DNA from 3 places in the Acidicapsa ligni genome. Region 1 is predicted to be linked to each of the others. Evidence: predicted binding sites of a transcription regulator. Region 1 holds the regulator's gene; each other region holds the start of a gene.
What was found. The regulator LexA, encoded in region 1, represses DNA repair genes until DNA is damaged. The targets are predictions, from matches to a motif close to CANTTCGCTTTTTATTCGC.

Region 1 (6,923 bases):
GTGGCGAAATCAAGGGTGGAATTGGAAGATGTATTTCTGCCTCGGAAGGCACAACATACCCGTGTCCCCGCACGGTACGCAGCAGGTATCCGGGTGGTGGATCCTTCAGTTTGCGTCGCAGGTAATTTACATAGACATCCACAATATTGGTGGTTTGTGCCGGCTCCATATTCCATACCGCATCCAGCAGTTCAACGCGGGAGATGCATTGGCCGCGATGCAGCATCAGGTGTTCCAGCAACGCAAACTCCTTGTTGGTTAGAGAGATGAGTTCTCCAGCTCGATGAGCCGTATGATCAAGCCGATCGAGTTCCAGATTGCCTGCCCGTAGCATCAGCCTGGCTTCCCTCTTGCGGCGTAGCAATACCCTGCACCGAGCCCGTAGTTCATGCAGGCTGAACGGCTTTACCATGAGGTCATCCGCTCCGAGATCGAGGCAGCGAATTCGTGTCTCTATTTCATCGCGCCCAGTGAGTATCAGCACCGGCAACTGCGAATCCGATAAGCGGATCTCAGCCAGAACCTGCTCTCCGTCCTTTACCGGCAGGTTCAAGTCCAGTATGGTCAGATCCGGCAAATCCTGATGAAACGCTGCCACCGCTTCTGCGCCATCAAAGGCGCAGCGAACTCTGTGCCCCTCGGATTCCATCCCTCGCGTAAGAAACATCCCTAAAGCCCGATCGTCTTCAGCAATCAACAACCGCATAGAATTTCTCCGTCCTACAGCTTGCGGTAGGCAAGACTTCGCCGCTCGCGTCATCTCGCGTGGTCTCACGTCGCCCCGCGTCTGTTTGTTCCTATCCGATCTCCCGCGCATTGTCGGAGATGGGGTTAGAGTCTGTTCTGGTGTGCTTGCTTCACGATCCTCTCCGGGTTGGAAACTTTCAAGAGAAATGCAAAATCCACGGATGGGACAATTCCGGGATTGGGAGGCGCTCATCAAAATTCCCAAAAGTGTCCTAATTCCTCACACACAGTCCCTCGGAACTTTGTCTTCACCAAGGAGGCATAAGAGAATCTAGATTTGGCTGGAGAAAGAACAGCGAAAATAGTTCTCGCAAATTCGCTTTTCATTCGCTATAATGCGCGCATGGCAGTTACACGCAGGCAAAAAGAAGTTCTCGATTTTCTGGAGTCGTTTGTCACCCGCAACGGCTATTCGCCTTCCTTCGAAGAGATCGCCAGAGGTCTCGAACTCAAGTCGCTGGCGACGGTGCATAAGCACATTTCCAACCTCGAAAAAAAGGGGTTACTCGATCGTGTCCACAACCGCAGCCGCTCGATCGACGTCGTGCCGGCAGGCACGCGCACGCGGACCAGCGAGCGTTTGCCTCTCATGGGGCGTATCGCCGCCGGTCTGCCTGTAGAAGCAGCCGAAAATACAGAAAGCATCTCGCTACACGATGTTGTCGGAAACAAGGATGTCTTCGCGCTTGAAGTTCGTGGCGACTCCATGCGCGATGAACACATCATCAGCGGTGATTATGTCCTGGTAGAACGCACTCGTACTGCCCGCCAGGGAGAGATCGTGGTCGCCCTCGTGCGCGGCTCAGAGACCACGCTCAAGCGCTTCTATCTCGAGGGCAGCCAGGTGCGCCTGCAGCCCGCCAATCTGGAAATGGAACCCATCATGATCCCTGCAGGCCAGGTTGCCATCCAGGGCCGTGTTCTCGGGGTTTTGCGCCGATATCGGTAGAAGGGCCATCTGTTGATCAATATTAAAATCCAAGACAAAAAGGCGGCCGGGCATAACGCCCGGCCGCTTTTTAAAATGCTTAAGTAGTTTCTGGAAACTTACGCCAGAATCTGATTGACCTTCGCTTCGATTACGTCTTTCGGCACGTACCCAACGATCTGATCAGCTACCTTGCCGCCCTTGAAGAACAGCAGTGCCGGAATTCCGCGGATACCGTACCGCGACGGCGTGGCGCCATTCTGGTCCACGTTGACCTTTGTGACCTTTAATTTGCCAGCATAAGCTGTGGCCAGTTCATCGACGATCGGTGCAATTGCCTTACATGGCCCACACCAGACTGCCCAAAAGTCAACCAGCACAGGCTGCTCCGATTGCAGCACTTCCTGATCGAACGTCGCATCACTTACTTCCAGAACTCCAATTCCTGCCATCATTCTCCTCGCGGTACTGACATCTCAGTGTAACCGCACCTACCACTCAATGAGATGCAGGATTGTGTCGGAAGTCGCAAAGTACCCGTACTAGCAATAAGGCTGGATAAATTAAATCGATTAAGAAAGCAATTTGAGGGCAAAAAATTAAAGCGCCCGGATCCCATAAAGGAATCACGGACGCTAGAGCAGCCCTCCCCCAGAACTGCCCACACGACGAATCTAGGGTTTTCGTTATAGAAAAGCAAGAAATCTTAGGTAATACAAAAACCAGTCACTAACGGGGGATATGATTCGCACTCCAATTACCTGCATTTACGCTGCAAAATCTCAGAAAAACTCTACTGATTCAGTGTTACTCCGCGGTGCTCAAAGCTCGTAACAAGGATTTCCGCGTCCGCATCGTCCCCTAGGGTCTCTAAAACCGCCGAGGTGGCGTCTACAACTGCATCCGGACCTGAAACGATCAGCAATACCGATGGACCCGCTCCACTCAGCGCTACGCCAAGAATGCCATGACTACCGGCAAGTGGCAGCAGACTCGGCAGCAGAGGACAAATCTCCATCCGATACGGCTGATGAACCCTGTCCGCCATTGCCGGACGCAGCAACTCCCCGCGCCCATGCGCAAACGCCAGCCCCAGCAGCGACGCCGCCTGAATATTAGCAACAGCGTCAGCCCGCGAATACTCTGCCGGCAGGACAGCCCTGGCCTTGCTCGTTGCCAGCGGTGTCGTCGGAATCACCACAAGAGCCCGCCAGTCCTGTGGAGGCTCAACCCGCGCCGCGTGGACAGTTCTTCCCTCGCATGCCGCAATCACCAGCCCGCCGAGCCAGCACGCGGCCGCATTATCCGGATGCCCTTCCTGCACACAAGCCTCGGCCAAAATCTGCGCCGAAGTCCACCCCAATCCGCCAAAGTGGACGGCCAGGGCAATGGCGGCCAGTCGTCCGGCAGCCGATGACCCGCAACCCATTCCCAGCGGAATCTGGTTATGCATCGTTACTGCAAGCGCTGGTGCCACAATGCCTTCCCGCTCCAACAACTCACAGTACGTAGTCAGAATGAGATTTCCATCCGTCACCGAGCAGAGATCTGCATTCCGTCCAGTCGCGATAATAGAAAAACTCTCAGCAACCTCAGCCTCAATCTCCAGGTGGAAATCAAGCGCCACAGCAGCCGTATCAAAAGCCGCGCCAAGATTCGCAGAAGTAGCAGGCAAACGCAGTCGAAATCCAGAACCCACGGCTAGCTCCACTTGCTCTGAATTTCTTCCAGTGCCTTTAGCACTGCCGCAGGCGTAGCCTCAACCTCAACGGCATTCCGGCGCAGCGCGACAATCTCCGGCAGTACCGGAGCAGTCTCAGACTCGGTCAACAGCGTTCCACGATGAAAATCGATCGTGTAATCCGCATCCTTCAAGGTGTGTCCGGTCAGGATCATGACCACCGTATCGGAGGCAGCAACCTTCCCCTGCGCCACCAGCTTCTTCAGACCAGCCAGGGTCACTGCCGAGGCGGGCTCGCACCCAATGCCTTCGCGACCAAGTTCAGCCTTGGCGACTGCGATCTCCGCCTCGCTTACGTCCAGGCACCATCCGCCAGTCTCGTGGATAACCTTGGATGCCTTCCTCCACGAAGCTGGATTGCCGATGCGTATTGCGGTTGCTCTCGTGTTCGCCTCAACCGGCTCCAGAGATTGTCCATCGTTCGCCGCAAAGCTTCGCGCCAGCGGATTCGCTCCCTCAGCCTGGATCACCGAAATTTTAGGCAACCGCGAAATCAACCCTAGCGCCTTCATCTCGCGAAACCCTTTGCCCAGCGCGGAACCGTTCGCCAGGTTTCCGCCCGGAACCAGGATGTGCTCCGGCACAGCCCAGTCAAAGTACTCCACGATCTCAAGCGCTGGCGTCTTCTGCCCCTCTAAGCGATAAGGATTCACCGAATTCAGTAAGTAAATCGGCGCTTCCTGTACGATCTGCGACAGTACCTTCATGCAGCCGTCAAAGTCCGTCGCGAGTTGGCACGTCACAGCGCCATAATCCATCGACTGCGCTAACTTCCCCCACGCGATCTTCCCCTGCGGGATCAGCACCAGGCACTTCATTCCTGCCCGCGCCGCATACGCAGCCATCGCCGCCGACGTGTTCCCTGTCGATGCGCAGGCTACCCACTCATAGCCGCGCTCTTTGGCCACGCTTAGCGCGGAAGTCATCCCCGTATCCTTGAACGATCCGGTAGGATTCATGCCCTGATGTTTGGCATAAATCTGGTCCACACCCAACGCCTTCGCCGCGCGGGGCAAGTGATAGAGCGGAGTGTTCCCTTCCCGCAAAGTCACAGCATTGCCAAAGCTGTTCAAAATTGGCAAGAACTCACGAAACCGCCAGACTCCTGAATGATCCAGAAGTTCTCCAGATGCGCGCCGCTCTCGCCAGAGCCATTTCAAAGCCCCGGCATTGGGACGATCCGTGCCACCAACCATTCCCCAACCCGGATACTCCACCTCAAAAAGATCGCCGCAATCTTTACAACGAAAGATTGAACCAGCCTGATCCCCGCGAATGCGCGTGCCGCAACCGAAACAGCGTAACTGATGCAGATTGTCGTTCATACAAGTGTTAGCCTACCAGCACGAGCCCGAATTTTGGGCCGAGGCGACCATGACCAACGACATCGCGCGGAAAAATTCATCCCTTCGAAAATTCCTGGGAAACACGTTAAGAAATATTCAGGGGAAGGTCTTCGCTCTGCTTTCGGTCTGTGTTCTATTCGCTGGTTCAGCTTACGCTGAACAGACCACTTTGCATATCGCCGCAGCAGCCGATCTTCAGCCAGTTCTGCCCCCCATCCTCGCCCAGTTTGAACAGGCAACAGGGATTCACGCCGAAGCCACATACCAGGCTTCCGCAGCGCTCACCACGCAGATTCAGAATGGCGCTCCCTTCGACGTATTTCTCTCCGCGGACCTCGGCTATCCCAAGCGCCTTATCGATGCAGGATTGGCCGACACCGCCGGCATCGTGAACACCAATGGCTTCTCTGACTCCAGCACTCCAGCAATTTATGCCAAGGGTACTTTGGTCCTTTGGACCCGCAAAGATTCGGCATGGCCAATGCCGACGCTGGCAACATTAAACGATCCCAAGCTGAAACGCCTGGCTATCGCTAATCCCGACCGCGCACCCTACGGGAAAGCCGCCATTGCCGCACTGACCAGCCTCAAGCTTCTCGATACCCTGAAGCCCAGGCTGGTGACGGCCGAAAACATCAGCCAGACTGCCCAATTCGCCGAAACCGGCAACGCCGACGCAGGTCTCATCTCACTCACTTCGGCCAGCACACAACATCTGCAAACTATCGGAAACTACGTTCTCATCCCTAAAGATCTTTACCCGCCCATAGAACAAGGCGCAGTCCTCGTCACCAACTCAAAGCAACGTCAGAACGCGCACAAATTTCTCGAATATCTCCTGAGTACCCCCATCCAGCAACAACTCGCCAAATCCGGCCTGACGCCGGTGAAGTAGCCCGATGCATTCGCTGGAATCAATGGACTGGCAAGCGCTCGTTCTCACCCTGAAACTCGCCGCCATCACCACCGCGATCCTCATCTGCATCGCCATCCCGATAAGTGCCTGGATAGTTCTAAGCCGTTCCCGCCTGCGCGCAGTTGCAGAGGCTCTGACGGCTCTTCCGCTTGTCCTGCCACCCACAGTTCTCGGCTTCTATCTACTTGTCCTGTTGGGCCCGCGCACCGGCATTGGTCGCACCATCGCTTCGCTACTAGGCCATCCGCTTGCCTTCTCATTCGCAGGACTGGCTGTGGGCTCCGTGATTTACAGCTTTCCTTTTGCAGTCCAGCCCATCGTCGCTGGTTTCTCGGCAATAGATCCGTCCCTCATCGATGCCGCCAAACTTATCGGCGCAAGTCCCATCCGCCTGGTCCGCACCCTGCTCATTCCCTTAGCCAGCCGATCATTGCTTACCGCATCCGTTCTCAGTTTTCTCCACACTCTCGGCGAATTTGGTGTAGTTCTCATGCTCGGCGGAGATATTCCAGGAGCCACCCGTACTCTTTCTATCGTGCTCTTCAATCAGGTCGAAAACTTCGACTACGCCGCAGCCAACCGCACCGCTGCGATACTGCTCATCCTGTGTACTGTCGCGCTGATCGCCATCTACGCTCGTCCCAGGAGCCGGAGTAACCGCAATGCTTGAGCTGAATCTCCAGGCCCATCGCGGCAGCTTCCATCTGAAAATCGAGTGCGTGTTAGCGTCTCCCTGGACCGTAATCTACGGCCCATCCGGCGCAGGCAAGAGCACCCTGCTACGCATGATTGCCGGCCTCGAAAAGCCGGATTCGGGCAACATCCTGTTCGATGACCGGCCTTTGACGGATACAGCCAAACACTTCCACAAGCAACCGGGTCAGCGAGGAATTGGTCTCGCGGCTCAACAACCTGCACTCTTCCCTCATTTAAGTGTTAAAGCCAACGTGATGTACGGCATTAAGAATTTAGACTCAACCACATGTAAAGCAAGGCTCAATACAATGCTTGACCTGGTTGGCGCAGCCCACCTTGTCGATCGCTGGCCACGCACACTCTCGGGTGGCGAAGCTCAGCGGGTTTCGCTTGCCCGGACACTGGCCCCCATACCTCGCCTGCTCCTGCTCGACGAACCACTCTCGGCACTCGACGCTGAGGCCCGCGATCAGGTTCTCGCCCAACTCCAAGGCTGGCTCGCCCAACAAAACATTCAGACTATCCTCGTCACCCATGATGCAGCGGATG
Region 2 (6,923 bases), on a different contig from region 1:
CCCACTTCCATCAGTTCATCGACCCGCTCGTCGATGTGCTCCTGAATGGAGACCGAGATGTCGTCATACCTGCGATTTCTAAAGAAGAAGCGACTGAATCGTGACAATCCACACCTCCTATGCCTTGGCTGCGGCAAGCACACGGGCAAAGCCCGCAAACATCCTCTCGAAGCTGACAACTTCGCTTTCAAGATGATGAATGCCCGCAGCAGTGAGCCGATAAATCCGCGTTGGCCTGCCCTTGGTGGAGGTTCCGGCCTGGGCTTCCAGCCAGCCTTCCTTCAACATTCGTTGCAGAGCCGGATAGAGCGAACCCTCCTCCACCTGGAGCAGATCATCGGAAACCTGCTTGATATGCTTCACCAGCGCATAGCCATGCATAGGCTTCAGCTTCAGCGATTGGAGGATCATAATCTCCAGTGCGCCGGGAAAAAGGTCGCGATGTTCAGGGTTCTTCGCCATTGCGGCAATTGTAATGTCAGAATACCTATTTTGAAAATAGGTATTCTCGAGTTTATAAAATAGCCCTTGTTTTGGAAGGCCACGCTTCAGCCGCGCCGCAAACGCAGACCCAGGACGGTAGACTTATCTACCATGAAGAAAATTGGCTTCCTCTCCTTCGGCCATTGGACACCGTCCTCTCAATCGCAAACGCAGTCGGCGGCTGATACGCTCCTGCAATCGATTGACCTCGCCATCGAGGCCGAGCGCCTGGGAATCGACGGAGCCTACTTCCGGGTTCATCACTTTGCGCGACAACTGGCATCCCCGTTCCCATTGCTTGCGGCAGTCGGCGCAAAGACACGCAACATTGAAATCGGCACCGCCGTGATCGACATGCGATATGAGAACCCTCATTACATGGCAGAAGACGCCAGCGCCGCGGATCTCATCTCCGGCGGACGCCTGCAACTGGGAATCAGCCGCGGTTCGCCGGAACAGGTGATCGATGGCTGGCGCTATTTTGGCTACCGCCCGGCAGAGGGTGAAACAGACGCCGACATGGGCCGGCGTCACGCCGCAGAGTTTTTTGAACTGCTACGCGGCAACGGTTTCGCTCAACCCAACCCACGTCCGATGTTTCCAAATCCGCCAGGCCTGCTGCGTCTTGAGCCAAACTCCGAGGGATTGCGGGATCGTATCTGGTGGGGCGCAGGTTCGGATGCGACCGCTGTCTGGGCCGCAAAGCTGGGAATGAACCTGCAAAGCTCAACCCTCAAAGACGACGAGACCGGAGAACCCTTCCACATCCAGCAAGCAACGCAGATCCGTGCCTACCGCGCCGCCTGGAAAGAAGCCGGACACGCTCGCACGCCGCGCGTTTCCGTCAGCCGCAGCATCTTCGCGCTGATCGACGACCGTGATCGCGCCTATTTCGGACGAGGAGACCAGGAAAGGGACAAGATCGGTTTCATCGATCAATCCACACGAGCCATCTTCGGCCGAAGCTACGCCGCCGAACCCGATCTCCTGATCCGCCAACTAAAGGAAGACGAAGCAATCGCAGAGGCCGACACCCTACTGCTAACCGTTCCAAACCAACTAGGCGTCGCCTACAACGCGCACGTCCTGGAAGCAATCCTAACCACCGTAGCCCCCGCCTTGAACTGGCGCTAGATCCCACAACGGGCATTTGCCTTTGCATTTGCCCTTGCAGTTGCAGTTGCTCTTGCAGTTCTGTCTGTCATTCCCGAAGGGAATCTGCTGTTAGCATTTGCAGTTGCTGCTGGCCCTTGCAGTTGCTCTTGCCCTTGCCTTTCTGTCTGTCATTCCCGCAGGGAATCTGCTGTTAACCCCGCCCCTTTCCCTTCCAGCAAAGGTAATCCACCCTCCCCACCTCACCACAACAAACTTTCGCCTTTTCTTCTAGTATTCACCACGCCATTCCTGCTACAATCCGTTCGATAGAACATTGTGAAGCGACTTCCTAAATAGACCTGTCTTTGCCTTCGCTGAAAGGGCCAAGTAGGCCTGGAGCGCGACAGGAGAAGAAAGCATGGCATACGCCGAAGACCGCGCCAAAGCAGTAGAAAGCGCACTCTCACAGATTGAAAAGCAGTTTGGCAAAGGCTCCATCATGCGTCTGGGCGCCAAGGACGCAATTGTGCCCATCTCCGTCATTTCGACCGGATCCATCAGCTTTGACGCAGCCCTCGGCGTAGGCGGCGTTCCCCGCGGTCGCGTCATCGAAATCTTCGGACCGGAAAGCTCCGGCAAAACCACCCTCACCCTGCAGATCATCGCCGAGGCCCAAAAGGCTGGCGGTCTCGCAGCCTTCGTCGATGCCGAACACGCACTGGACCCCATCTATGCCCGCAAATTGGGCGTAGATACGGACAATCTGTTGATTTCGCAGCCGGATTACGGCGAACAGGCCCTTGAAATCACAGAAGCCCTGGTGCGTTCCGGAGCCATCGACGTTCTGGTAGTCGACTCCGTAGCCGCATTGGTTCCCAAAGCAGAACTCGACGGAGAAATGGGCGATTCGCACATGGGTCTGCAAGCCCGTTTGATGTCTCAGGCCCTCCGCAAGCTGACCGGCACCGTCTCCAAGTCGCGCACCTCGCTCATCTTCATCAACCAGATCCGCGAAAAAATCGGCGTCATGTTCGGTAATCCCGAAACCACCACCGGCGGCCGCGCATTGAAGTTCTACGCCTCGGTCCGCGTGGATATCCGCCGCATTGCCGCCGTCAAAGAAGGCGATGTGGTTGTCGGCTCCCGCACCAAGGTCAAGATCGTCAAGAACAAGGTCGCAGCACCCTTCCGCGAAGCCGAGTTCGACATCCTCTACGGTGAAGGCATCTCCCGCGAAGGCGATGTTCTCGATCTGGCCGTCCTGCATAACATCGTCGAGAAGTCCGGCGCCTGGTATAGCTTCGACGGCGAGCGTATCGGCCAGGGCCGCGAAAACGTCCGCACCTTTCTCAAAAACAATCCGGAAGTCTTTACCAAGATGGACTCCCTGGTTCGCACCAAACTCGGCATCGGCGCAGTAGCCAAAGCCGAAGTCCCGGACGTTCCAGCAGACGGCCCCGCCGTGGCAGCTCAAGCCGTCCGCGCTAAAAAGTAAAAGGCATCCCAACCTGCGAACGGCCACCCGCGAAGGTGGCCGTTCGCCATTTGCAATGAATTCCGTGCCGCACTGCTAAAATCCGTGGGGAGCAGCCTCTGTGAATGTAAAAGCAATCTACCCCGGCACCTTCGATCCCCTGACCAACGGCCACCTGGATTTAATCGGGCGCGGTGCCAAACTGTTTACCCAACTAACCGTAGCAATTCTGAATAATCCCATAAAAAACCCGCTGTTTACGGTTGAAGAACGCGTAGAAATGCTGCGCGAATCCACCCGGCAATTAGAAAATGTTACAGTCGCCACCTTCGATGGGCTGATGGTCGATTTTGCCCGCCAGAATGGCGCCACTGCCGTTCTACGTGGAATTCGAGCCATTACGGATTACGAATATGAATTCCAAATGGCACTCATGAACCGGCGGTTGGCTCCTGAAGTAGAAACAGTGTTTTTACAACCGGCAGGGCGGTATTCGTTCGTCAGTTCGCGGATGGTAAAAGAGGTTTTCAGCTTTGGCGGTTCCGTTGAGGGATTGGTGCCTGCAAATGTTTTAAAGCGGCTGCGCGGCCGGATCAAAAAGGGTGAAATTCAGACTTAATGTTCCACGTGGAACAATATTGGATTTTCTATCGTGCTTACTTTGCCCAGCCTCGGTTTTATAACTGAGGCTCAGTCTTGAAATTAACAATCGGCCTTGCAGAAAATTAGGACGTTTTGTGATTCGCCGTCCTGGCAGAGGAAGCCGATCTGCGCTTGGCAAGCCTCGAAGCGCGAAGCCTATCTGCCTCCTGGATGTTATGCGCATTGACGATCGAGCCGATCAGCCCCGGAAAGCGCTGCTCAATCTCGGCGCATCGCGAGGTGTTATGCATCTCGACGCCCTGACGCTCGCCGCGGATCAGCCCTGCTTCCCGCAGCGCCTTGAAGTGCTGGGAGAGCGTTGATTTGGGTATAGTCTTGTCGCTGACAGTCAGAAAGCTGGAACAGTTCTGTGAGCAATTCGCGCCGACGATGTCAGCGTAGATAGCCACTCGAACGGGATCGGAAAGCGCGTGGAGGATTGCTTCCACCGTCACGTCTTCAATTGCGGGGTGAAAGAGGGGCCTCATACCTGATTATCATAGCCCCGAATCTATACATTTATATAGTTCATAAATTCAGAACTATTGAATCCTTGTACTATCGGTTCCCATCTTAACGTGCAGCTACTGATACTGAACCTGCGCAACTCATGCAGTTTCACTTGTCCATCTGATACAGGGAATTTCGAAGGATTTCGTCATGAGCAAACTTACAGGCAAAGTCGCAGTCGTTACCGGCGCATCCAAAGGTATTGGAGCCGCCATCGCCAAGTCACTCGCCGCAGCAGGCGCATCGGTTGTTGTAAATTATGCTTCCAGCAAAGCCGGCGCAGAGGCAGTCGTCGCCGCCATCACAGCGGCTGGCGGAAAAGCTGTTGCCGTTGGTGGAGATGTTTCAAAGGCAGCCGAGGCGGAGGGCATCATCGACGCGGCCATCAAGAGCTACGGACGTCTCGATATCCTGGTGAACAACTCCGGCGTGTACGAATTTGCGCCGATCGGGGACATCACGGAAGACCACTTCCATAAGATTTTCAACATCAATGTGCTTGGCTTGATTCTCGTTACACAGGCAGCGGTAAAGCATCTCGGTGAGGGCGCAAGCATCATCAACATCGGTTCTGCTGTGACCCGGCTTACACCTGCGAACTCCGCTGTTTATACCGGCACCAAGGGTGCGGTAGACGCGATTACCGGAGTCCTGGCGAAAGAGCTTGGGCCTAAGAAAATCCGCGTCAATGCCATCAATCCGGGCATTGTTGAGACGGAAGGAACGCAGAGCGCAGGTTTCATCGGCTCTGAATTTGAGACGCACTTTAATGCGCAGACTCCGCTCGGCCGTACCGGCAAGCCGGAAGAGATCGCTTCAATCGCCACGTTCCTGGCTTCCGATGATGCCGGTTGGATTACCGGTGAGCAGATCATCGCCAGCGGCGGACTGCGGTAAATAGCAGCACTAAATAACAAGGCACTTGAAAGCCCCCTCAATGCGAGCATTGAGGGGGCTTTTCCGTTTGTCCGAGCGTCTGTGTGAAACCGAGAATGCTTTAGAACTCGATGCGCCCGGAGAATTGGGCCACGCGCTGATTCGTCAACAATACGGTCGCCTGTCCAAAGTTCTGCGGATTATCGAGCGTTGCGCTAATGGAGTGCGAGTCAAAGCGCACACTGTTGGTGATGTTGAACATCTCCCAGCGAAATTGCAGCTTCGCGTGTTGGGTGAGATGGAACTCCTTATCGAGACCTGCATCCCAGGTGTAGTAGCCGTCGCCGCGCAGAGGATTACGCGTTCCGGAATCTCCCGGCAAAGCATGGTCAAAGGATGAAAAAACTGCGGCAGGATTGGCGAAGCGCTGGGTGAGAGATCCGCGGGCCGCAGCTTTTGAGGGGATCTTTGAAATCTGGCTGGCCCAGCCTTCGATATCCCAGTTTGTCGGGTAATAAGCCCCGTTATCGACGATGAAAGGGAAACCGCTTGTCCAGCGAACAATGCCGGTAGTTTCCCACCCGCCGATCAGGGCATCCGTCAGTCGATTGGCCGAGGACAAGTAGCGTTTGCCGCGGCCTACAGGAATAGACCAGATGTAATTGGAGTTGATCTGATGCGTAGCGTCGTAATCGGAGACGCCATAGAGTTGATTCGGCGCCCAGCTATTGATGATTTGTGAGTAATTTGTGGCACCCGAAGTATTCAGGCGCTCCGATTGCGAGGTGATGTCCATTGACTTTGAGTAGGTGTAGTTGAAGTCCGCCTGCAGACCTGCGCCGAAGCGCTGGCGATAGACAACTTCGAGCGCATGGTAGTTGGAGTTGCCGATAGATCGCCATGCGTAAAGAGCCGAGTATTGGTCGTGATAGTAACGATATGAGGGATAGGTCTGATCCGGGTTGACGCCCGCACCACTAAGGGAATCGGGAACGTCGAGTTCATAGAGGGCATAGGTTTCGTTGAATACGTTTTGTGCGAAGAGTTGATAGACGTTTTGTGTTGCAGATGCGGGACCAGCGCCGAGGCCGAGATCAACGCCGTCCAATGCCGAGAAGACCTGCTGGAAGTAGGGAATGTTATGAACAGCCGCAAGATTTGTTCCGGCACGAGACAAAATTGCCAGTTGTTTTGCCGCCTGAAAATAGGTTGAGCCACCAGAGGCAAGGTTGATAGGCATAGCCACATCTTCCTGTGCCAGCAGGCGATGAGCGAGCCGGCCAACGTAGGTGACTTCAAGTGAAGAGCCATTCTTCAATTCGCGGGCAATCGAGAAGTCGATGAGGTGCGAGTAGGGAGTCTTGATTGCCGAGTCCAAACCCCAACTGATCGCGAATTGATTCGCAGATGGAATGGCCGGGAATCCGCCCTTGGGTGCAGGAGGAAGCAGGCTGGATGGAATCGATGTAAGCGTTGTGAAGCGCGGCGCGGAAGCTATATTGACTGAGCCTGGCGGGTTTGAGAGATCTGAGGACAGGCCATAGGATCCATTGCTGTTGAATGTATTGACTGTCGCCGCTCCAAAGTGATCGAAGACCAGAGAGTAGCCTGCGCGGATGCTGGTCTTGCCGTCTCCAAGCAGCTTGTTCCAGATGCCACTATTCGGAGTGGGATTGTAGGCAAAGGCGAGACGAGGTCCGAGATCGAACTTATCTGCCTTCCAGAAATCGGGCTGATGGTTGTAACGTCCATTGAGATTGAATGCGACTTCGCCAATGCTGTTGGCAGCTCCGCCTGAAGCGGCCTGCTGGGCGCTGTCGTTGTAGTACTGCGAAAGCGAATA
Region 3 (6,923 bases), on a different contig from region 1:
GGAACGCAGCCCGTGATTCGGGGCGAATCACGCATATCAAAGCCATTGGAAGAGATTGCCTCCAGGTAAATAGGCATACGTTCCCGGAGACACGCGATCCTCGCAGCCACTCGGAATGGTTCGGCGCGCTCGAAGCTCTTGTTCAGCGCGGGCTTCTAAAGGGGGTAGGGCACGACCCTGACTTCTATAGTCTGACTCCAGGTGGATGGTCCCTCGATGAACAGCTTGGGCCATTCAAACGCTGGCAGACGAAGGCGATTACGGTTGAACGCAACTACATCGGTAAACATGATTCCGAGATCGTGACTCTCCAATGTGCGGGCATTGTCCGGCTTGCTGAGGAGTATTCGGAGGATCGCTATACGCTGTACGAGCCCCACTCGCTCTTCGTCGAAGGTGTCGATCGGAAGCAGCTTGGCAGTCTTACATTCGATCCTACCCACGCACATTTTAGAGACGAAGAGACCGGCGTGAAGCATGAGTTCCAAATCAAGTCGGAGGCAAAGAGGGAAGGTTCCACCCTCAGAATGCCAATCAACGAAATGCCCGGTACACGCTACGAGGACTGACCTTCAACTTCCAATTGCCGCTCGATGGCTCCCCGATCTTCCCACCGCCTGATCGGAACGAGTTCAGAGAGAATCTCTATCGTGTGTCCCTTGGCGCGGGGTCTGTTCGCAACAGGTTCGACGTGCATATCGCCAACGAGCACGAGTACGTCTCCCTGCGTCTTCTCCGCGGCCAGAATATGATCGGCGAAGTAGTCTTCGCGAACCTCATCCTCTGGAATCCGAGCTTGAATTGTGTATTCCATGTTGTCGTCCCGACGGCCTGGCCGATTGTTCAGCGCCTCGTAGATCCCCGCGGCTCTCCGTTCTTCGACGGTCATACAGATGTTCTGCCACGGTACCCGGGGATCACGCCGGCGGGCAAGTTGATCGGCGATCGACTTCTTTGTTAGGGAGGATTCCTCAAAGATTGCGGTGATCTGTCCCGGGCCAAACCGCTCCTCGAGGATCTCTCGGAGGCGAGTCTTCGAGGCGCGCAGAGCTTCTGAGTCTTCATCAGCTTCGAGTAGCTGCAGGTAGTGGTCGATCGCGATGATGATTACGTTCATTAGGCCTCACAGCTCTTCAGCCGGGAGCGGATAACGCAGGACGGCAACATCCCCATCGGGATCGTCAAGATTGATCTCGATGACCTCGTTCACAAATTGCTCCCCGCCGGCGAGTTCGTCGAGGGCAGCCTGAAAGAGGTCACACTGGACCGGCCACCTCATACCGTAGGGGCCATTCAGGCAGATGAGACCGGCGTGGAGAGCAGCATCGGCGTACTGTCCCTTGGAGCCGGGATCTTCTGCCGGTCCCCGGAAGTCGTCACTGTTCTGGGTCACAAAGGTCCAGTCGCCCTCGAGGATGAAGGGCTTCAGCTCCCAGTCCTTCCACCCCGCCTTACCCAGCCAGGAGACATGGGAACTCTCCGGATACCCGGCCTTCACTGCAACTTCTACCAACTTCGGGCTCAAACACTCATCGATCAGGAATTTCGGCACAAATTACCCTCCGATAGAGGAGGGCCGTAGCCGCTTCTTGAGATAAGACTTTACTCCCGGGATATTGGAGGAGGTCCGCTTCGGGCGGCCCTTGGGAGGGACCGCCCGTGCGTATACAAGAGCCAGTTTGATCTGCCAGTCCTTGAGGCTGGGGTACGATTCGAGGATCTCTTCCAACGGAACGTCTGCTTCGACCATCGCGGCAACATCATAGGCCGGAACACGAGTGCCCTTGAAGACTGGTGTGCCACCAAGAATCTCGGGATCTTCGACGACTGCTTCACGAGCCCGCGCCAGTTGGTGAAGGCGGTCGTCCACCTCTCTTGAAAAGTCGGAGAAGCGGACGGTCACGAAATGCTCTTCGAAGGTGCAGTTCTTCCAGCTATCCCCCGCCTGGCAGTGTTCGAGTGCATTCCGAATTGCCCGCTGGCGTGCCGAAGCAGTCAGCAGATCGGCCGTCTCAAAGTAGAACGCGATCAGCACGCAGGCGTCCGTCCGAAACGTTCGCATCTGAGCGGTACGGTACAGGTCCTCCGGCAGGATTTTTTCGTCGATCATGCGCTGAATCTGCGGGACCGAAACCCCGGCGGCAACCGCTGCCTCGCTGGTTGTCAGATATTCCATCAGGGCTCCCATGGAACCTCCAGTGTCTCCCTTATTATAAACGCATCTGAAGCTTCAGACGCATTATTTAGCTTTTGCCTATCTCTCACGAAATAGGCAGCTTGCGCTTGCACCTCCCGGATGCGGAATTCACAGGTTGACAACCCCACTCCTTGAACGCAGAATCAAATCTCCGAAAGGCGAATAAAAAGCGAATCACGAGATGGCGAGCGCAGCTACATTACGGGCAGAAATCGAAGGGATATTGGAAGCCCGGATTCCTTCTGCGCTTACCCCTCGACGAAGGGTCGAACAGGAGTCGATGTCCTGTGGAATCAACGATATAGATCGCCTTGAAGCCTTCCGCCGCGGAACCCTGGTGGAGGTCTGCGGTTCGCCTTCCTCGGGAAGAACTACGCTCCTGCACGGTCTGCTCTCGCGCTGTACTGGCGGAGGCGAAGCCGCAGCCGTCATCGATGTCACCGATTCGTTTGATCCGGTTTCAGCGTCTCGGCAGGGAATCGCGCTAAGCGAACTTTTGTGGGTCCGTTGCGGGATGCCCAGAATTCACGGCCGGAAGCTTTCCGCGCTGGAGCAGGGTCTTGTTGCGGCGGTTCTTCTGCTGCAGGGTGGCGGTTTCGGCATGCTGGTTGTCGATATGGCCAACGTGTCCGCAAAGGAGGCACGGAATATTCCGCTTGCGAAATGGTTCCAGTTACGTCGAGCGGTCGAAGGAACGCAGACGCTCCTGGTGATCCTGGTGCAGCAGTCGAACGCGGGCAGCAGCAGCGCCAGCATCATCGATCTTTCGCAGGCAGGGGTAGAAGTCGAGAAATCGCGCACCACCCACTTCACACATATTGATGGCGACTGCGTCATCAGAACCCTGTCCTCCCGCGCTGAGGTTGTGCGCGGCCAGATGCGCAAACCGGTCCAATCGGTCCGCAAAACCGGGGAGTTCTCGACAGACCTCCATTCGTATCGTTGAGACCGGTCATGCTCTATGCCTGTGTGTATGTTCCCAACTTCGTGGCGCAGGCGGCTCTGCGGAACGATCCGGAGGTAGCGGCGAAACCCTTCGCCGTCGTGGATGGCGTTCCTCCCCAGGTTCGCGTCGTCGCCTTGAACTCTCGGGCAAAGCGGCTGGGGCTGTGGGTCGGCATGACCACGGCAGATGCTGGCGCCCAGAGTGCCGTTCGCATCCGGGAACGTTCGCTCGGGCTCGAGAAGGCAGCGCATGCGGCACTGGTCGATTGCCTGGCTCGATTCTCACCCTGGTGTGAGGAGGTCGCCGACGATCTATGCGTGCTGGATATCAGCGGACTTTCAAAGCTGTTGGGGACTCCCGGGCAGATCGCCAGAAGCATACGCGTGGAGGCCCGGCGCCTCCCTCTATATATAAAGGTAGGTGTTGCCCGGAACATCGACTCTGCCATCCATGTGGCCAGAGCCACGAAGAACATCTTTGTGCTTCCTTCCGGACAGGAAGCCGAGCATCTGAAGGACGTTCCGCTCGAAATTCTGGATCCGGCTCCGGAGATTCTCAAGACGCTGCATCGCTGGGGGATCCGCACCTTCGGTCAACTGGCGATCCTGCCGCATTTAGCACTCTCCCAGCGGCTCGGGCAGGAAGGGCTTCGTTTACAGAGGCTGGCCCAGGGGCAATCAAACCGGATTCTTGTTCCGACGTCCGCCCCCGCGATCTTCGAGGAAGAGATGAGCTTCGATCATGCGGTCGAAGATCTCGAATCGCTGGCCTTCGTCTTCCACCGGCTTCTCGCACAACTTGTCCTTCGCCTCTCGAGTAGAAGCCTGGCGATCGGCGAACTCCATCTCGAACTGTTCCTCGACCTCGCAACAGACGGAGTCACCGCCACGGACAAACTCTTTTCGCGCTCGCTGAAGCTGCCGGTGCCGACCGTCGATCTCACGCTTCTGCTCAAGCTTCTGCAGCTCGATCTTGAGGCGCATCAACCAGGTGCCCCAGTCGCGAAGTTGATCCTTCGGGCCGAACCGGCGAAACCGAGTGCCGTCCAGGACGGGATGTTTGTTCCGAGACGGCCGGAGCCGCAGAAAATGGAACTCACTCTGGCGAGGCTGCGGAATCTCGTTGGTGAGGGCAGGGTAGGCTCTCCCGAACTGATCGATCAGCACATGCAGATTCCGTTTCGCATGGCCAGATTCGCTCCGGGGATGTTCCGAATAAAGCCTTCTGATCTTCCCGTAAGTCGCACGGCCGTGCGCATCTTCCGTCCGAGTGTGCCGGCCGATGTCGAGAAGAACCGCGGAGCACCGCGCCGGATTCGCTTCCAGGGGAAGGGATACCGGGTCCTGCAGGCCTCCGGTCCATGGAGACGTTCGGGAGAATGGTGGACTCATGAGCACTGGGGTCGTGACGAATGGGATCTCGTTCTTGACCGAGCGGAAAGCGGGCGTCTTGTCGTTCGCGCTTACAGGGACCTGGTTACAGGCCGCTGGTATGTCGACGGAGAGTACGACTGATGGGATATGTCGAACTCCACGCCCGATCTGCATTCAGCTTCCTGGGAGCAGCTTCCTCACCAGAAACGCTCGCCGAGGTATGTGCTGGGCGCGGTATCTCCGCCATCGGTCTTCTCGATCAGGATGGCGTCTATGGCTCGCCGCGCATGCACATGGCGGCTGAAAAGCTGGGATTGCGCGCCCATGTCGGTGCGGAAATTTCTGTTGAAGACACGCTCTTTGGAGAAGCTGCGCGGTGCCGATACCCCCTCCTTGCCGAATCGAGGACAGGCTACCAGAATCTCTGCCGGCTGATCACCCGATACAAGCTGAGGGAGAACCAAAAAGGTGAAGGTGCCGCTGTCTTTCACGAACTCGAAGAGTTCGCCAGTGGCCTCGTGTGTCTTACCGGCGGATCGGAAGGGCCGCTAGCGGCGGCTCTCGGGCGCGGCGGGTATGACGAAGGCGTTCGCACGGTCGAACGCCTGGTGCAGACGTTCGGCCCACAGAATGTCTACGTCGAGGTGCAGCGACATCGCAACCGACAACAGGAATTTCGTAACAAGGCAGCCGTGTCGATCGCCCGCACGTTTGGCTTGCCGCTGCTGGCGACCAATGGAGTGCAGTATGCGACTCCTCGGGAACGCGAAATCCAGGACGTGATGACAGCCATTCGGCTGCATACCACTCTTGAAGGCGCGGGAACAACACTTCAGGGAAACGCCGAGCGCTACATCCGTTCCGGCGCGGAGATGGCGGCGCTGTTTGCCGATCTCCCTGAGGCGATCTCGAACACCGAAGCTCTCTCCGGGAGACTGCAGTTCCAGCTCAAGGACCTCGGCTACCAGTTGCCGCGCTATCCGGTGCCCGAGGGCGAAACGATGATCTCCTTCCTGCGAGAGAGGACACGCGAGGGCTGGAACTGGCGCTATGGATACAAGACAGATTCGAGCCTGAGAGAACGCGCCCACAAACAGGTTGAACGAGAGCTCGCTCTGATCGAAAAGCTCGACCTGGCCGGCTATTTCCTCATCGTCTGGGACCTGATCCGTTTCTGCAAGGAACAAGGAATTCTGGTCCAGGGACGAGGCTCCGCGGCAAACAGCGCGGTCTGTTATTCGCTCGGTATTACGATTGTCGATCCAGTCGGCATGGACCTGCTCTTCGAGCGGTTTCTGAGTGAAGAGCGGGGTGAGTGGCCCGATATCGACCTGGATCTGCCGAGCGGCGATCAGCGCGAAGCGGTAATCCAGTACCTATACAAAAAATACGGTAGGCACGGCGCCGCCATGACTGCGAACGTAATTACCTACCGCGCGAAATCAGCAGCGCGTGAGGTTGGCAAAGTTCTGGGACTGACGGAAGACACGCTGGCCGAAGTCTCCGCGACCGTAACTTCGTTCGAATGGAGGTCGCCTACGGACTCGCTCGAGGAGCACTTCCGCCAGGCTGGCCTCGACCTCACGAATCCGACGATCCAAACCTTTCTCAATCTTTCGATGAGGATGCAGGATCTGCCGCGGAACCTCGGGCAGCACAGCGGCGGCATGATTGTCTGTCAGGGGCAGCTCGATGCGGTAGTCCCTCTTGAACCCGCAACGATGCCGAACCGCACAGTAGTCCAGTGGGACAAGGACGATTGTTCCGATTTCGGAATCATCAAGTTCGATCTTCTTGGCCTGGGCATGATGGCTGTGCTCGAAGAGTCTCTGACACTGATCCGCAAGCGATACGAGGAGGACATCGATCTTGCTCATCTGCCGGTCGATGATCCAGATGTATATGCGGCGATTCAAGACGCGGACGTTATAGGCGTCTTCCAGATCGAGTCGCGTGCGCAGATGAGTTCGTTGCCCAGAACTTGTCCGAAGTGCTTTTACGACCTCGTCAAGCAGGTGGCGATCATCCGTCCCGGCCCGGTCATCGGCGACTTCGTGAATCCCTATGTCATGAGGGTTCTGGGACGGCAGCCTGTCACCTATCCTCATCCACTGCTCGAGCCAATTCTTTTCCGTACGCTCGGCGTTCCGCTTTTCCAGGAACAGATTCTTCGCGTCGCCATGGTAATGGCTGATCTTACTGGGGGCGAGGCGGAACAGCTGCGTCGCGCTATGGGAAGCAAACGATCCGTCGCAAAGGTGCTTGCGATGGAGTCTCTGATGCGCAGCCGTATGGCAGCGAAGGATGTTGCCTCGGCAGTCCAGGATGAAATCATCCGGCTGATCCAGGCCGTAGGACATTACATGTTCCCGGAATCGCACGCAGCAAGTTTCGCAAGCCTCACTTA

Region 2: recA (recombinase RecA) is a predicted target of LexA. The motif match lies at 1,851-1,869, and genes of this name have one in related genera.
Region 3: OHL19_RS10875 (DNA recombination/repair protein RecA) is a predicted target of LexA. The motif match lies at 2,356-2,374, and genes of this name have one in related genera.

What each region holds. Positions count from the first base shown of each region.
Region 1 covers NZ_JAGSYG010000007.1:63,968-70,890, forward strand. The annotation lists gene OHL19_RS19925 (response regulator transcription factor) at 1-706, opposite strand, end outside; gene lexA (transcriptional repressor LexA) at 1,091-1,696, shown strand; gene trxA (thioredoxin) at 1,795-2,127, opposite strand; gene thrB (homoserine kinase) at 2,469-3,374, opposite strand; gene thrC (threonine synthase) at 3,377-4,741, opposite strand; gene modA (molybdate ABC transporter substrate-binding protein) at 4,791-5,657, shown strand; gene modB (molybdate ABC transporter permease subunit) at 5,680-6,348, shown strand; gene OHL19_RS19960 (ABC transporter ATP-binding protein) at 6,341-6,923, shown strand, end outside.
Region 2 covers NZ_JAGSYG010000001.1:966,289-973,211, forward strand. The annotation lists gene OHL19_RS03770 (ABC transporter permease) at 1-107, opposite strand, end outside; gene OHL19_RS03775 (PadR family transcriptional regulator) at 118-462, opposite strand; gene OHL19_RS03780 (LLM class flavin-dependent oxidoreductase) at 595-1,617, shown strand; gene recA (recombinase RecA) at 1,997-3,073, shown strand; gene coaD (pantetheine-phosphate adenylyltransferase) at 3,174-3,671, shown strand; gene OHL19_RS03795 (helix-turn-helix domain-containing protein) at 3,778-4,182, opposite strand; gene OHL19_RS03800 (glucose 1-dehydrogenase) at 4,355-5,101, shown strand; gene OHL19_RS03805 (TonB-dependent receptor) at 5,202-6,923, opposite strand, start outside.
Region 3 covers NZ_JAGSYG010000003.1:84,250-91,172, forward strand. The annotation lists gene OHL19_RS10855 (toll/interleukin-1 receptor domain-containing protein) at 1-569, shown strand, start outside; gene OHL19_RS10860 (hypothetical protein) at 557-1,117, opposite strand; gene OHL19_RS10865 (DUF5615 family PIN-like protein) at 1,124-1,552, opposite strand; gene OHL19_RS10870 (DUF433 domain-containing protein) at 1,556-2,176, opposite strand; gene OHL19_RS10875 (DNA recombination/repair protein RecA) at 2,478-3,143, shown strand; gene OHL19_RS10880 (DNA polymerase Y family protein) at 3,152-4,657, shown strand; gene OHL19_RS10885 (error-prone DNA polymerase) at 4,657-6,923, shown strand, end outside.